One region of the Paenibacillus sp. JT31N11 genome, then DNA from elsewhere that is predicted to be linked to it. Evidence: riboswitches for the same ligand, from Rfam matches in the RefSeq annotation. Region 1 holds a riboswitch; the other holds the start of a gene.
What was found. A riboswitch is a leader RNA that binds a small molecule or an ion and turns the genes downstream of it on or off. The one in region 1 is predicted to bind thiamine pyrophosphate.
Positions count from the first base shown of each region.

Region 1 (7,853 bases):
AAGAGGAAGCGGCCAAATTGATGAATTGGCTGCTCAATGATAAAGATGCGGCCGTTATTCTCGGAGATGTACGAGGCGTACCGGCAAGCTCAGCCGCTCTGGATGCGCTGGAAGGCGCGGACAAGCTTGATTCGGTTATCGTGGATGCGACGGAGCTGGCACTGAAAACAAGCGGCGAGCCGGAGAACGGAATTACCAACAATGCCGAGCTGATCAAAATTGCCACCGACGTCATGCAGAAGCTTGGTTATCACAAGAGCACACCGGAAGAAGCGGCCGATGAGATTATCAAGGAACTGACTGCCAAGCTGGAGGAAATCAAAAGTCATCAATAATTCACTGGACTCATCCATGAACGGGCAAAGGAGGGAACAGAGCTTGTGAGTGAATCAGTATCCAATGCCGCTGCAGCGAATGCGAAGCTCAAGTCACCCAAAAAAAGCAGGAACCGCAGATGGAAGTATATGGGCTTTCTCTATATCGGTCCATGGCTGCTCGGGTTTGCTATTTTCGAATTATATCCGTTTATCTCATCCCTGCTGTATTCGTTTACGGATCTGAATATGTTCAAGAGTCCCAATTTCGTCGGTCTTCAAAATTACATCGAGATGTTTACCCGCGACAAGCTGTTTCTGCAATCGTTGAAGGTTACCTTTATCTATGCCGTCATCGCGGTCCCCTTGAAGCTTGCTTTCGCTCTCTTGATTGCCATTCTTCTGAACAGAAAGCTGAAGGGGATCAATTTCTTCCGCACCATTTATTATCTGCCGTCCATTATGGGAGGCAGCGCTGCGGTAGCTCTGCTCTGGAGATATCTTTTCTCCAGGGAAGGGCTGGTCAATCAGATGACGGGGAAACTGAGCATCGCTCCGATCGATTGGCTGGGAAGTCCGGATATTGCCCTGTATACGATCAGCGCGCTGACAGTGTGGCAGTTCGGATCGTCCATGGTCCTGTTCCTCGCGGCGCTGAAGCAGGTGCCCGGTGAGCTATATGAAGCGGGGCGGATCGACGGGGCATCCCGGTCCCGGATGTTCGTCAGCATCACGTTTCCGCTCATTACGCCAATTATTTTCTTTAACCTCATCATGCAGATGGTGAACGCTTTCCAGGAGTTTACCGCGGCGATGGTGATTACAAGCGGCGGACCGCTGAATTCCACCTACCTGTACGGGCTGCTTATTTATGAGAACGGGTTCAAGTATTTTAAAATGGGCTACGCGTCGGCACAATCCTGGGTGCTGTTCGTCATTATAATGATTTTTACACTGGTTATTTTTAAATCCTCATCCAAATGGGTGTACTACGAAGATGGTGGCAAATGATGAAGAATCTGTCCAAAATCGGCGCTTACCTGGTATTGATCGTATTCGGCTTTATTATGATCTACCCGCTGCTCTGGATGGCGGCGGCTTCCTTCCGGCCCAATGCAGAGATTTATACTTCAATCGGATTAATTCCGAAGCGGGTGATCTGGGACGGTTTTGTGGAAGGCTGGAAGGGCTCCGGTCAATTTACGTTCGGAACGTTCTACGCCAATTCCTTTCTGCTGGTCGTTCCCACTGTCATCGGTACGGTCGTCTCAAGCGTTCTTGTCGCATACGGATTCACAAGGTTTCAATTTCCGCTGAAGAAGGTGCTGCTGGCAGTCATGATAGCAACATTGATGCTGCCCCATGCGGTGCTGATCATTCCGCGTTACCTGCTGTTCCGGAATTTCGGATGGCTGGACAGCTATTTGCCATTTATCGTTCCGGCTTTCCTCGGTGGATATCCGTTCTTCATCTTTATGATGGTTCAATTTATTCGCGGTCTGCCGAGCGAGCTGGATGAATCGGCGAAAATAGACGGCTGCAATTCCTTTACGATTCTGACCCGGATCCTGATGCCGCTGTGCAAGCCTGCGCTGTTCTCCGTCAGTATTATTCAATTCATCTGGCTGTGGAATGAATTTTTCAACACGCTGATCTATGTGAACAGCGTCAGCAAATTTACGCTTCAACTGGCGCTGAGGATGTCTATCGATGCCACCTATGATATTCAATGGAATCAGATCATGGCGATGTCATTACTGACGATGCTGCCCTGCATGATTATCTTTTTCCTGGCGCAAAAGCATTTTGTAGAAGGAATTTCTACTACCGGATTGAAGGGTTAATAGAGTACTTTTATTTGCGGGGAGGAATATTTATATGCTGCATCCATTTATGGGAATCAAGGATTATGGCAAAGTAGGCATGTCGGTAGCGGAATCATCCCACAAATTGCATCGAATCGGCTATGTGGACCGCCGATTGATGAAGCTTGAGGCCGGGCATATGGTGGCGCGTCCCGAATATGAGGTGAAGGGGGCGCTCTCCCGCCTGATGTGGCAGGATGCCTCGCATTGCGATCAGCTGCGCAGCCGCTGCAAGCAGCTCCGAATGAGCTCGTCGGCCTTCGACAAGTCGCCGGACCCGAATCTGGAGCTGCTGATGGACGAGGTGCTGAAATCCGCGGATACGCTGCAGCTGATGAGAGCGTTGTTCGAGGTGGTGAAACCGGATCAAATCCGCTCTGCGCGGGCATATATGGCAAGCGCCCAGCCCATTGTCGATGAGCCGACGATTCATTTATTGAAGCATCAATTGATGGACCGGGAGGAGCAGCTGGAGTGGGGGAATGAGGCCGTGCGGCATTTCACGGCCGAGTCCACTGAGAAAGCGGTGGCCGATGCCGACCGCTGGGTCGGATACCTTCGTAATTTGCTGGCTGCAGCCGGAGGGATTAACGGGGATCTCGCCAAGGAGGAGCCCGATCCCGAGCTTGCGGTTGCCGCCCAGCCATTCGAGCTGCCTGCTTCCAGCACGCGCGACGACCGGTTCCGCAGCGCAGTGAGCAAATTCAAGGAATTTCAGTTCGAGGACTCCGAGGCGGGCCGATTCGAAATGATGATGTTTACGCGCTTCTTCGAGATGTCTCCGGCGGAAGCGGTAGCCTGCGTCCACTTTCAATCCGAAGGCAAGCCCTGGGAGTTCTACCTCGATACCGCCAGGCATGCCTGGGATGAGGTCAGACATTCCTGGTTCGGCGAAGCGGCTCTGCGCGTCAAGGGCTATGATATTTACGACAAGCCGAACTGGACGGGCTGGCTGGACATGACGCTGCAGCTGTTCGAGCCGGACGAGGCCTATACGCATCTGACGATTGCCATTGAGAAAGCGGCGATGAAATATCCGCCTGGCAAGCGCGAGGAATGGGAATTTTGCCGCGACATTGCCCGGGATCCGCTCATGACGACCTTCCAGGACTTCGACTGGGCCGACGAAGTGGTGCATGCCGGTTTCGGACAGCGATGGATCGTGAATGATGTGCATAAAGGGGATCTGAAGCAGGCGATGACTTCCTCAGCAGAAACAGTCGAGAAGAGAGGGGCCTATATGGCGAAGTTCGACCATCAGGGAGCAGAGCCGAAAAGCCCGTATGCCGGCGGGTATTGAGAGGATAATAATGTCCGCAACGCTTGCCCTTTCAGATGCGGCTTCTTCCTGGCCGCATAAGGTTGGATCCGCATATTTGCAGCCTTCCAACAGATTTTTATTTGCTTTTTCTAGCATTCGTGATAGTATAAAGCCAATTGCATAGGATGTATCACTAGGGGAGCCGAATGGCTGAGATTGAAGATGAATTCAAACCCTTTGCACCTGATCTGGGTAATACCAGCGTAGGGAAGTGGTCTCACGATTGGTCTATCGGCATATGAATAAGTATGCTATTGCCTAGTTGAACAGGGCCGCCTTCTTATCTGGAAGGCGGTCTTTTTTGTGTTTTTATCCATACCGTAGTCTGGGAGGGCGGTGAACGTTTGACGGCACTGGAATTACATATAATTTCGGATGGCCGGCAGGATCTGGAAGCCTATGCGAGGACTGCCGGGAAGATTCATCCGTACGTGACTTCCTTTCATCTGCGGGAACCGGCGAGGAATGCTTCCGAGCTGTGGCAAGGGGTGCAAGCTCTGCTCGCCGAAGGCGTTCCGGCCGGGAAAATAATGATTAATGACCGGATCGATGTAGCATGGGCCGCCCGGCTGCAGGGCGCTCAGCTATCTTACCGCAGTCTGGGCGTTCGGGAAGCCAGAATGGCTTTTCCCGGACTTCGTCTGGGCTGCTCCGTGCATGGAATAGAGGAGTCTGTCGTGGCCGGGCAGCAGGGAGCGGATTTCCTGATTTATGGTCATATATTCGCAACGGCTTCCAAGCCGGGGCAGGAGCCGAGAGGGATCGGCGCTCTGGCGCATATGGTCCGGAGCGCAGATATACCCGTAATCGCCATTGGCGGAATTAATCCGGAGCGCGTGCAGCAGGTCCGGGCAGCAGGAGCAGCGGGTGTAGCGGTGCTGTCGGGCATTATGCAGGCGGCGGATCCTATGGGAGCCGCCTTGCAGTATGCCGAAGCTTTGAACAGACGAGGAGACGAATCAGATGACGAAAATGTTTGATGCGATCATTGTGGGCGGAGGGGTGATCGGAAGCTCGATCGCTTACCATATGGCGGCAAGAGGCATGAAGGTTGTGCTGCTGGAGCGTGACCGGCTTGCCGGGCAGGCCTCCAATGCCGCTGCCGGCATGCTTGCCGCACAGGCGGAAATCAACGAAGCGGGGCCATTATTCGAGCTGGCCCTCCGCAGCCGCTCGCTCTTCCCATCACTTGCCGCCCAGCTTCGAGAGCTCAGCGGAATTGATATCGGTCTGGAGCGCAAGGGGCTGCTTCGCATCGCCACAACCGTCGCGCAGATGAACGAGCTTCAGCATGCGATCGTATTTCAGCGCAAAGCGGGGCAACAGGCAAGCTGGTTGACCGGTCATGAGGTTCGCAAGCTCGAACCGGCGCTTGCCCCGGATATTCTGGGCGCCATGCTTGTTGAAGAGGACGGGCATGTGCTGGCCCCGGAGCTTTCCCTTGCTTTTGCCAAGGCGGCCGCGGCGTTGGGAGCGGACATCCGGGAATATGCGGAGGTTCAATCGCTTGTGCTGGAGCAGGGCTCTGTATGCGGCGTCCGGACCCGGGACACAACCTTGTACGGCAGCCGAGTCGTCATTGCCTCCGGCACCTGGAGCGGACCGCTTATGGAGCAGGCTGGACTTTCAAGCCCTGTTTTCCCTGTTCAGGGAGAATGCTTCTCGGTGCTTACCCATGCACCGCTGGTGCAGGCGACAATCTTCAGCCATGATTGTTATCTTGTTCCCAAGAAGGGCGGACGGCTTATTGTCGGAGCCACAATGAGAGAGCATTCCTATGACCGTAAAGTCACCCTGGGGGGGATTGGCAAACTCCTCGAAGCCGCCAAGCTGCTGGTTCCGGATATTGTGCATGCGGAATGGGAGAAGGCCTGGTCTGGGCTGCGGCCGCAGACTGCGGACGGTTTGCCTTTCCTGGGTGAGCATAGGGAACTGCGGGGCTTGTACGTAGCGGCCGGCCACTATCGCAATGGCATACTGCTTAGTCCCATTACCGGGCAATTGGCCGCTGATTGGGCGGAGGGAAAAGCGGCAGAGGCCGATTATCTCGACGCTTTTCGATTGGACCGGCAGATGGACATGAAAGGAGCGCTGAACCAGGATGAATTTGCACATTAATGGCGAGAACGTTGAAGTGCCCGGTACTTTAGCATCCGTGCACGACCTGCTCCGTCATTTCGGTTTGGAGGAGAAGGTAGTAATTGTAGAGTGGAACCAGAGCATTCTGGAAAAGTCCGCTCACCAGGATACCCGTCTGTCGGACGGAGACCGTATTGAGATTGTCCATTTTGTAGGAGGTGGCTGATATGTTGAAGATTGGAGCGCATGAATTTCATTCCCGGCTGCTGCTCGGCACAGGGAAGTTCCCGGATTTTGAAATCCAGAAGCAGGCCGTCGAGGCTTCGGAATCGCAGATTCTGACGTTCGCCGTGAGAAGGATGAATATTTTTGAGGCGGGCCAGCCTAATTTTCTGGAGATGCTGGATGTGAGCCGCTACACGCTGCTGCCGAACACGGCAGGGGCCAAGACCGCGGAGGAAGCGGTGCGTATTGCCAGATTGGCCAAAGCTTCCGGGCTTTGCGATATGATCAAGGTCGAGGTGATTGGCGACTTCAAGACACTGCTGCCCGATCCTATCGAGACGCTGAAGGCGTCCGAGATGCTGCTTGCCGAAGGGTTCACCGTTCTGCCTTATACGTCAGATGATGTTCTGCTGGCCAGACGCCTGCAGGATTTGGGTGTGCATGCCATCATGCCGGGCGCATCGCCGATCGGCACAGGGCTTGGGATTATCAATCCGCTGAATCTCAGCTTCATTATTGAACAGGCGACCGTTCCTGTCATCGTGGATGCGGGAATTGGTACACCGTCGGATGCGGCGATTGCGATGGAGATGGGCGCTGATGGCGTGCTGTTGAACACGGCGGTCTCCGGCGCCAAGGACCCTGTCAAGATGGCTTTGGCGATGAAGCTTTCCATTGAGGCGGGAAGGCTGGGCTTCGAGGCGGGAAGAATTCCGAAGAAACGGTATGCGTCGGCCAGCAGCCCGATGGAAGGCTGGAGCTCCAATTGAACGGGCGCTATTCCAGGCAGGAGCTGTTTCCTCCCATTGGCACGGCCGGGCAGGAGAAGCTTGGAAGCAAGCATGTTCTGCTCATTGGAGCAGGAGCGCTGGGCACGGGCAACGCCGAAGCGCTCGTGCGCGCGGGTGTCGGGAAGCTGACGGTTGTGGACCGCGATTATGTGGAGTGGAGCAATCTCCAGCGTCAGCAATTATTCAGCGAAGACGACGCGAAGCGGCGGATGCCCAAAGCGATTGCCGCGAAGGAGCGGCTCCAGTCGATTAATTCGGAGGTTGAGATCGAGGCGTTGATCATGGATGTGACGACCCGCGACATTGAGCAGCTGGTCCGGGGAGTGGATGTCATTATCGATGCCACGGACAATTTCGACACGCGGCTGCTTATCAATGATATTTCCCAGAAGCACCGTATCCCCTGGATTTACGGGGCTTGTGTGGGCAGCTACGGCATCACCTACACGATCCTTCCGGGCGAAACGCCGTGCTTGAACTGTCTGCTCGAAACCGTCCCGCTTGGAGGAGCGACCTGCGACACGGCAGGCATTATCAGCCCTGCGGTGCAAATGGTAGTCGCCTATCAGACGGCGGAGGCGCTCAAGCTGCTCACAGGCGGGCGCGAGGCGCTTCGCGGCAAGCTGACTTCCTTCGATCTGTGGAACAACCAGCATTCCTCCATCGCGGTGGAGAAGCTGAAGAAGGAGCACTGCCTCTCCTGCGGGAGCAGGCCGACCTACCCGTTCCTGTCGGCATCGAACCATACGAGAACAGCGGTGTTATGCGGAAGAGATACCGTTCAGATTCGTCCGCCCGCTCCCGTGAAACGCGACCTGGAAGCGGAAGCGGCCAAGCTGGCGCAGCAGGGGCGCGTGGAGTTCAACGGATATATGGTCACGCTGCATATTGCTCCTCACCGGCTCGTGATCTTCCAGGATGGAAGGGCGCTGGTGCACGGCACCAGCGATGAGGCCGAAGCCAAAGGACTTTACCACCGCTATCTTGGATAGCCTGAGAAGGCGATGAACAAGTTATCGTCAGCCCTTCAGACGAATCCCATCTGGTTCGGGAAGCAAGCTTCAAGTGTCATTCCAAGGTTAATGCAGGAAAGGGAGAATTATGAGCATGCAGGAACGAGAACGCGCGCAGGACTTGCCCGATCAGGAGCCGGTCTATCTGAGTGTCGGAGTGGAAGAGAAGCTTCCGGCGCATAAAAATATTCTTTATGGCTTGCAGCATGTATTTGTATCCAATGTGTGGCTGGATCCCGTATTTG
Region 1 is NZ_JBWDNQ010000001.1:406,491-414,343, forward strand. It holds gene AC0YNV_RS01865 (ABC transporter substrate-binding protein) at 1-335, shown strand, start outside; gene AC0YNV_RS01870 (carbohydrate ABC transporter permease) at 381-1,325, shown strand; gene AC0YNV_RS01875 (carbohydrate ABC transporter permease) at 1,322-2,158, shown strand; gene AC0YNV_RS01880 (hypothetical protein) at 2,193-3,479, shown strand; TPP riboswitch at 3,626-3,727, shown strand; gene AC0YNV_RS01885 (thiamine phosphate synthase) at 3,845-4,480, shown strand; gene thiO (glycine oxidase ThiO) at 4,464-5,618, shown strand; gene thiS (sulfur carrier protein ThiS) at 5,602-5,805, shown strand; gene AC0YNV_RS01900 (thiazole synthase) at 5,807-6,574, shown strand; gene AC0YNV_RS01905 (thiazole biosynthesis adenylyltransferase ThiF) at 6,571-7,587, shown strand; gene AC0YNV_RS01910 (uracil-xanthine permease family protein) at 7,703-7,853, shown strand, end outside.

Region 2 (7,853 bases), on a different contig from region 1:
TTGCCATGAACCCCTTCAATAATGAAATAACAGCGAGCAATTACGAATATCCCAATACGTACTTCACCGTCTTGAATGCAAGTGACGGCACACCAAAGAGTCGAATGGCTCAGAACGGCATGACAATACCGACCTACCGATTTGGAACGGATGGCGATACCCCCTACACCATGGATTGGAACAGGAACTATATAGCAGGTGCCAATAAATCCATGACTGCAGACGGGTTTACAACCGATTTTGAGATCGATAAAGGGATGGGTGATTGCGGAACCAGGCCAGTCAACATTTACGATCAAAACGGCGCACTGATTGTCCAAAACGGTTCAGGGTGTAACTGGGGTAATGGCGGTCAGATCATGGGGGAATATTTTGGAGATGGAGCGTTCTTCTATGTACAATATGAAGCCGCCAGGGATCAACCATCGTTAGGCGTAGCGATAGGCACGCCCACCACCACGCCGCTTGTTAAAAAGACGTTTACGAACGGTCAATATGTATCGGACCTTTCACTCAACGATGTGGAGATGAAGTTCAGCCTCCGAATGGAAGATATAGACTACGACCGGGAGATGGCCGGCTTCTCCTTCCGGATGCAGGACACACGAAACCGGTACGCGGTGGAAACCGATGGTCATGTGTTCAATCTGGTGAAATACGTGAACGGGTCACCAACAGTACTGAAAGCTGGCTCGTATCCGTTTGAATCAAACAAAAGCTATGCCCTGAGGATCAAGACGGTCGGCAGTCAGATCGATGTGTTCCTCAATAATATCCCGCTTCTGACCGCGGCGGATGGCAGCTATTCAGAAGGGCGTTTTGGCTATTTCAGCGACAAAGCCTATGTCGTGTTCAGCGCCTTTACGTACAAAGCGATCCAGAATAAAATTGAATGGTCGGACAGCTACGCGATATGGGATGCAGGGACAGCCACGGCGGAGGCCGCTTACCATAACATTCAGTTTCTGGATCCGGAGGGCGATCCCAAGGCGGGCTCCTACCAGTGGAGCATTCAGCATACGCCGCGTTTCATCAACAATCAGGGCGTGTCGGTCATGAACGGTCAAACATTCAGCTCCGAGCGGCTGACCTTCGATAAGGTAGGGGATTACATCGTTACACTGAGGGCGAAGGACGATCCTCACCCAAGCTATCTCTATTCGGATATGACCTTTGATGAATACCGTAAAAACTCGAATCCGTTTGCGAAAAGAGTTACCGTTCACCGCAGACCGGTCTCTCAGTTTATGGTCGTTCCTGCAGCTGACGGCAAATTGATCTGGACCGACAGCAGCTATGACCCGGACCGGTATGCCAGTCCTGACAATTACTCGACAGAAACGTCCACCATTGATTACCGGGCCACCCGGGGAATCCTGGAGAAGAAGTTCTACTATGCCACCCCATCCGGGAGCATTGTCTACGAAAAGCTTGTAACTCCGCAGGAACGGGGGTTATATGAAATTGGCATGGCTGTGAAGGACGAATATGGCGCATGGTCGGATTACACCGTCGTATCCCTGGATATCTCCACAATACCGACACCCAATACGCCGCCGGTTCCCGGATTCACGACGAGCTATGTGAATACTTTCCGCAACGTTCCGGTTGTTATGGATTCTAGGGCCTATGACGCCGAGGATGGCGGACGGGAGAACTTGCCGCATGAGTACTATATTCGCAATGTAACAACTGGCGATGGGGAATTATTGCAGAGCACGTCACGGACATTCTGGAGCAAGGTGTTCAACACCCTCGGCACCTTCAATATCCGGCAGGTCGTGCAGGATTCGGCAGGAGCCGAGGCGCAGTACAACGGGCAGGTCACGATATACAACCAGATACCGCAAGCCCGGATCATAGTGCCTGAAAGCACGGATCAGAATAATCCGGCGAAGCTAACGGAATTCCGGCCGGCATTTCAATGGAATTATGCGGATGCTGACGGAGATTTGCAAACCCGATACCAGCTTCAGATTTTCAAATATGGCGGAGAGCTGTATCGGGATACGGATATCAAGCCGGGCCGGGAACTCTCTTGGCGGCCAACTGTCGACCTGCCTGAGCATGTGTACATGTATGTCATAGTCCGTGTGTATGACGGCTATGACTGGAGCAATTGGAGCGATCCGAAATACTTCTATATCGAAACGAACCGGCCGCCTGCAGCCGATTTTGACTGGACCCCCAAACCGGTGTATGAAGGGGATTCGATCCGGATCAGCCATACCATTGACGATCCCGACCTGGATACCTTACAGGTTATCTATATTGTCAAGGATCCGGAGGGAGGCTCACAAACCTTCAACTCCTTTCTTAATAGTCCCTATGGTCACACCGGGCCAGGTTTCAGAGGAGACAAGGCAGGGATATATAAAGTCGAGCTTACGGTCCAGGACGGCCAAGCGCCGCCGGTAGTGGTGCGCAAAGACATACCGGTGCTGCCGCTTGACGTCAAGGGTCAGGTGATGCATACGGATTTGTGGGACCAGCGCCGCAGAGAATACAATATCAATCAAAACGGCGATGCAGACAGCCCGCGCGGTTATGAGGTCTTTTGGGCAGGAGAGAAGTTCGTGCTGCATGCCCAAACGACCGAAACGGTAACAACTACCCAAGCGGATACTGTTGAGGTGACGATGAACGGCTTCACGACTCATCTGGATGCCGCGAACGCGCGTCGGACCGGCTGGAGCGGTAGTATGTGGGATGAAAGCTTCGAGAAGCTGGAGGATGGGCCGCTGACGTTTACGTTCACCTCTACTTACAACAACGGGACCGTGAAGACAGACTACGTAACTGTCACGGTTGCAGGCAATGTGCAGCAGACGGTTGGCATTCATCGAAGAAATTGAACATTATAAGTTGACTGCGTGTGCGTTCACGCGATATAGTCGTACTAGGAAATCCACTAGGGGCGCCCGCATGGGCTGAGATAAAGCGCTGATCGCTTTGGTCCCTTTGAACCTGATCTGGGTTATGCCAGCGTAGGAAAGTGGGCTTGTCTGTGCGATTATGGGCTGGATCTATGCAATTGTCTTTTCGCATAGACAGGATGCCTCACTTATTCGGACAATGAAGCATAGTCTTCATATGCCGGATGGAAATTGCCGCATTCAAACCGCTCCCATGCCGGAGCGGTTTTTTTAACTTTATAGAATTTTATAAGCTTCACTCCTATAAATTTCTATACGGTCCAAGGGAAGAAATTTGCTCAGCCGCAAAGGACGGCAGATCGGATTCTTCCCGGTTCGCTCCAGCATGATAGTGTGTCAAGGAATGCTGTCGGTGAACGGGCTGAAGCCTGCTCATACCGGGAACTAATAGGTCAGGGAACTGCCTGCCCTTGGCTCGTTCCAATTTTTCCGCACCGTCTATGCTGCTGTCCTTGCGAGCCTCCTAGGGGATTCTCCAAATTACCTTGGGAGGTTTTTGATATGACGATCATGGCTGGAGCATTGCCGGGCAGTCGCAAAGTGTATGTGCAAGGAAGCCGTTCGGATGTGCGGGTGCCGATGCGGGAGATTGAACTGTCGCCGAGTATCAGTAGAAGCGGCGAGGTGCAGTTGAACGAACCGGTTCGGGTATATGATTCCAGCGGTCCGTACACGGATTCCGCTTATCGGGCCGATGTGCGCAAGGGTCTGTCGGCTCTTCGCCGGTCATGGATTGAAGATCGGGGAGATGTGGAGCGCTATGAAGGGCGTGTGATTCAGCCGCTTGATAACGGTTTCGACTCGGAGAAAGCGGCAGGCAGCCAAGGAGCAGAACCGTACCCGGCTTTAAACCACACACCGCTAAGAGCTGTCCGCGGGCGCAATGTGACCCAATTATTTTATGCCCGCAGGGGAATCATTACGCCGGAGATGGCGTTTATTGCTGTTCGTGAAGGGGTGGAGGCAGAGCTTGTGCGAAGCGAGGTAGCGGCAGGAAGAGCTATTATACCGGCGAATATCAATCATCCGGAGAGCGAGCCGATGATTATCGGGCGCCGCTTCCACGTCAAGATCAATGCCAACATCGGTAATTCAGCCGTTGCTTCGTCCATCGAGGAGGAAGTGGAGAAAATGACATGGGCTACCCACTGGGGCGCCGATACGGTCATGGATCTCTCCACGGGCAGGAACATTCATACAACCCGCGAATGGATCGTGCGAAACTCGCCGGTTCCGGTCGGCACAGTGCCTATCTACCAGGCGCTGGAAAAGGTGAACGGAAAGGCGGAGGATCTGAGCTGGGAGGTGTACCGCGATACTCTGATCGAGCAGGCTGAGCAAGGGGTAGATTATTTTACCATTCATGCGGGTGTTCTGCTGCGGTACATTCCGCTTACGGCCAAGCGGGTAACGGGGATTGTTTCGCGGGGCGGGTCGATTATGGCGGCATGGTGCCTGGCGCATCAACGCGAGAACTTTCTGTATACGCACTTTGAAGAAATTTGCGAAATTATGAAACAATATGATGTTTCATTCTCTCTCGGTGACGGGCTGCGTCCCGGCTCCATTGCAGATGCCAATGACGAGGCTCAATTCGGGGAGCTGGATACTCTTGGCGAGCTGGCTCAAGCTGCATGGAAGCATGATGTGCAGGTGATGATCGAAGGCCCCGGCCATGTTCCGATGCATCTGATCCAGGAGAATATGGAGCGTCAATTGAAGGTGTGCCGGGAGGCGCCATTCTATACACTGGGTCCGCTGACGACGGATATTGCTCCAGGCTACGACCACATCACTTCGGCTATCGGGGCGGCGATGATAGGCTGGCTCGGTACAGCGATGCTCTGTTATGTCACACCGAAGGAGCATTTGGGACTGCCCAATAAAGAGGATGTGAAGGAAGGCGTGATTGCGTACAAGATCGCGGCGCATGCCGCTGATCTGGCGAAGGGGCATGCGAACGCGCAAATGCGGGACCATGCGCTTTCCAAAGCGAGGTTCGATTTTCGCTGGCGCGATCAGTTTCATCTCTCGCTTGATCCGGAACGGGCGATGTCCTATCACGATGAGACGCTTCCTGCAGATGCGGCCAAATCGGCCCATTTTTGCTCGATGTGCGGTCCGAAATTTTGCAGCATGCGAATCACACAGGATATCCGCGAGCAGGCTGTGCGGGACTTGGAAGGAGAAGATAACGCAAAGCGGACAGGATTGGAAGCACAGCTTTAGTTGGTGGCGTTCCTTCTTTTTGCGATGCTGATTGACTTCGTCCAAAACGGCATGCAGACCGCCCCTGCCACCCCTGCCCTGCCGCCTTTAGGCGCGCCGGGCTGCTTCAGTTTAAGTCAAAACGACTGGTAAAATATTGAACGATAGCGTTATAATAATGAAAAATCGCCCTTGAGAAAGGATGCTGCTGCTCCATGCCCGTCACCTCACATCTTCTTCGCCAAGAGACTCCTGAACCTGTACGGATTGGCTATCAATTGTTTCTTCCTTCGGATTACGAGAGGAATACCGGGAAGAAATGGCCGCTCATCCTGTTCCTGCATGGCATCAAGAAGCGGGGCGATGATCTGGCTCTACTCCATCAGTATGGGGTTGCGCGTTTCGCTGAAGAAAGGAAGGACTTCGGATTTATCGTCGCAACGCCGCAATGTCCGGAGCATTCGGATTGGCCGCAGCAGCGGAATGCCCTGTCGGCTCTCTTGGACGAAATAGCCCGCAGCCACCGTGTTGACCCGGAGAGGGTATATCTGACCGGATTCAGCATGGGCGGGAACGGAACATGGGACCTGGCTGCGAATGTCCCCGGGCGCTTCGCAGCTATTGCTCCACTGGCCGGCTACTACCAGCCCGAAGATGCCAGCCTGCTGAAGGGTATACCGGTCTGGGCTTTCCATGGAGAGAAGGATGATGTAGTCATTCCCGGGAGAACAACCGAGATGGTTAACGCGATCAGGAGCCTGGGAGGGTCTGTCAGGTACACCGCCTACCCTGAACTTGATCATCAGATCTGGGAGGAGACGTACGGCAATCCCGAGCTGTATCAATGGTTTCTGGAGCATAAACGATAAGCAGGTCAGTGCCGCCGGAATCAGTTCCGGCGGTCTTTGTCTACCGGATTCCGTATATCTTTGACGTACAGACATTCACTCTACTGCAATAAGGACGGAGAAAGCCGTTTCTGGCGGGAAGGTTTATAAAGAGCAGTCAACCACAATAAGGATGGTGGAAAACCATGATTACACACTATGCGGGGCTGCAGCTGAACACGGTATCGATTCCAAGCGCAAGGCAGTATTATCATGAACGTCTGCTGCTGCCTATCGTGGAAGAATCCGAGAGCCGCATTGAATTCCGGATCACGGAGCACTGTACGATTGTATTTCAGGAGGCTTACGAGCCTGTTGCTCCGGCGCATCTGGCGTTTGAAGTTCCGTACTCGGAATTCGACGCTCTTGTCGCCTTCCTGAAGAGTCGGCAGGTCTTGATCGAGAAATGGCCGGACGGCAGAGAAGTGGATCATTTTGGAACGGGACAAAATATTTACTTTCGCGATGGGGATGGAAATTTGCTCGAACTGATTGCCCATCCTTATATCAAGGAGGATGTCGTAGCCCCCTCCGGCGCTCTTCGTGTTCTTTATATGCGCGAGGTCGGATTTCCCGTCGAACATGTGAAGGCATTCCGGGAGCGGCTGCAGGACATGTTTGATTTTAAGCTGGATAAAGTCTATGATAATTTCACTTTTGCCATCGGAGGAACGGCTCATTTCGTGCTGACCGCCAAGCAGCGGCGATGGATTCCGATCTCCATGCTTGCGCTGCCTCCCCGAATGCTAGTAACATTGGGAGTCTCGGACGAAAGTTACATCCAGGTGGTGCGCAGCCGTGTGAGGGAGGAAGAAATGGTTTCCGCCAATGATAGAGAGCTTCATATGATCATCAATGATTACCATCTGTGCCTGCGGGTTGCAACCGGCTTCGGGAAGAATCTGCCGGCGCTTCTTCATCTGCCGCTGTCTATAGAGGATTAACGATAAACGATAGAGGGACTGTCTATGATAACCAAAGAGGATTTTTTTACGCGCAAGGCAAAGGAAACGGGCGTCGAGCTGAATGAGATTCAGCGGCAGGCGGTCCTTCAAACTGAAGGCGCGCTGCTGCTGCTTGCTTCTCCCGGCTCCGGGAAAACGACTACCGTCATCATGAAAATTGGCTATCTGATCCAGCAGAAAGGGATCGCTCCGTCGCGCATCAAGGCGGTCACGTTCAGCAGGGCGTCGGCGCTGGATATGAAGGAGCGGTTCAAGCGGTTTTTCCCGGAGCTTGCGCCAGTCGATTTCTCTACCATTCACAGTCTCGCATTTGAGATTGTCCGGGAGCATTTTCAGCAGACCCGAACCGCTTATCTTATTATCGAGGGCAATCAAGGAGGCAGGAAACAGGTCGGAGAGGATTTTGATCCCCATCAGCTGCATAAGAAGTTGATCCTGCGCAATCTGTATCAGTCGATTGCCGGCAATACGATAACGGAGGATCAAATGGAAGAGCTGACTACCTATATCAGCTACATCAAAAATAAAATGATTCCCAGCGACAAATGGGCACAGGTGCCCTGTGAGGTGAAGCAGGCTGATCGTATTCTGATTGCCTACGAGGAGTTTAAGCGCTCCGGCTCCGGCAGGCTCCTGCTGGATTTTGACGATATGCTCACGACGGCAAACGAAGTGTTGAAAATGAACCGGGAGCTGCTGCATAAATATCAGCAAAGATACGATGTCCTGCTGACGGACGAAAGCCAGGACACCTCGCTTGTTCAGCATGCCATTATCGAGGAATTGGCAAGAGAGCATGGCAATATATGCGTGGTAGCCGACGACGACCAGTCGATTTACAGCTGGAGGGGCGCAGA
Region 2 is NZ_JBWDNQ010000004.1:324,348-332,200, forward strand. It holds gene AC0YNV_RS17315 (glycoside hydrolase family 78 protein) at 1-2,855, shown strand, start outside; TPP riboswitch at 2,904-3,011, shown strand; gene thiC (phosphomethylpyrimidine synthase ThiC) at 3,438-5,165, shown strand; gene AC0YNV_RS17325 (carboxylesterase family protein) at 5,360-6,013, shown strand; gene AC0YNV_RS17330 (VOC family protein) at 6,178-6,975, shown strand; gene AC0YNV_RS17335 (ATP-dependent helicase) at 7,000-7,853, shown strand, end outside.
Region 2: it holds a riboswitch for thiamine pyrophosphate, as region 1 does, so the genes downstream of both, thiC (phosphomethylpyrimidine synthase ThiC) here and AC0YNV_RS01885 (thiamine phosphate synthase) in region 1, are expected to answer to the same signal.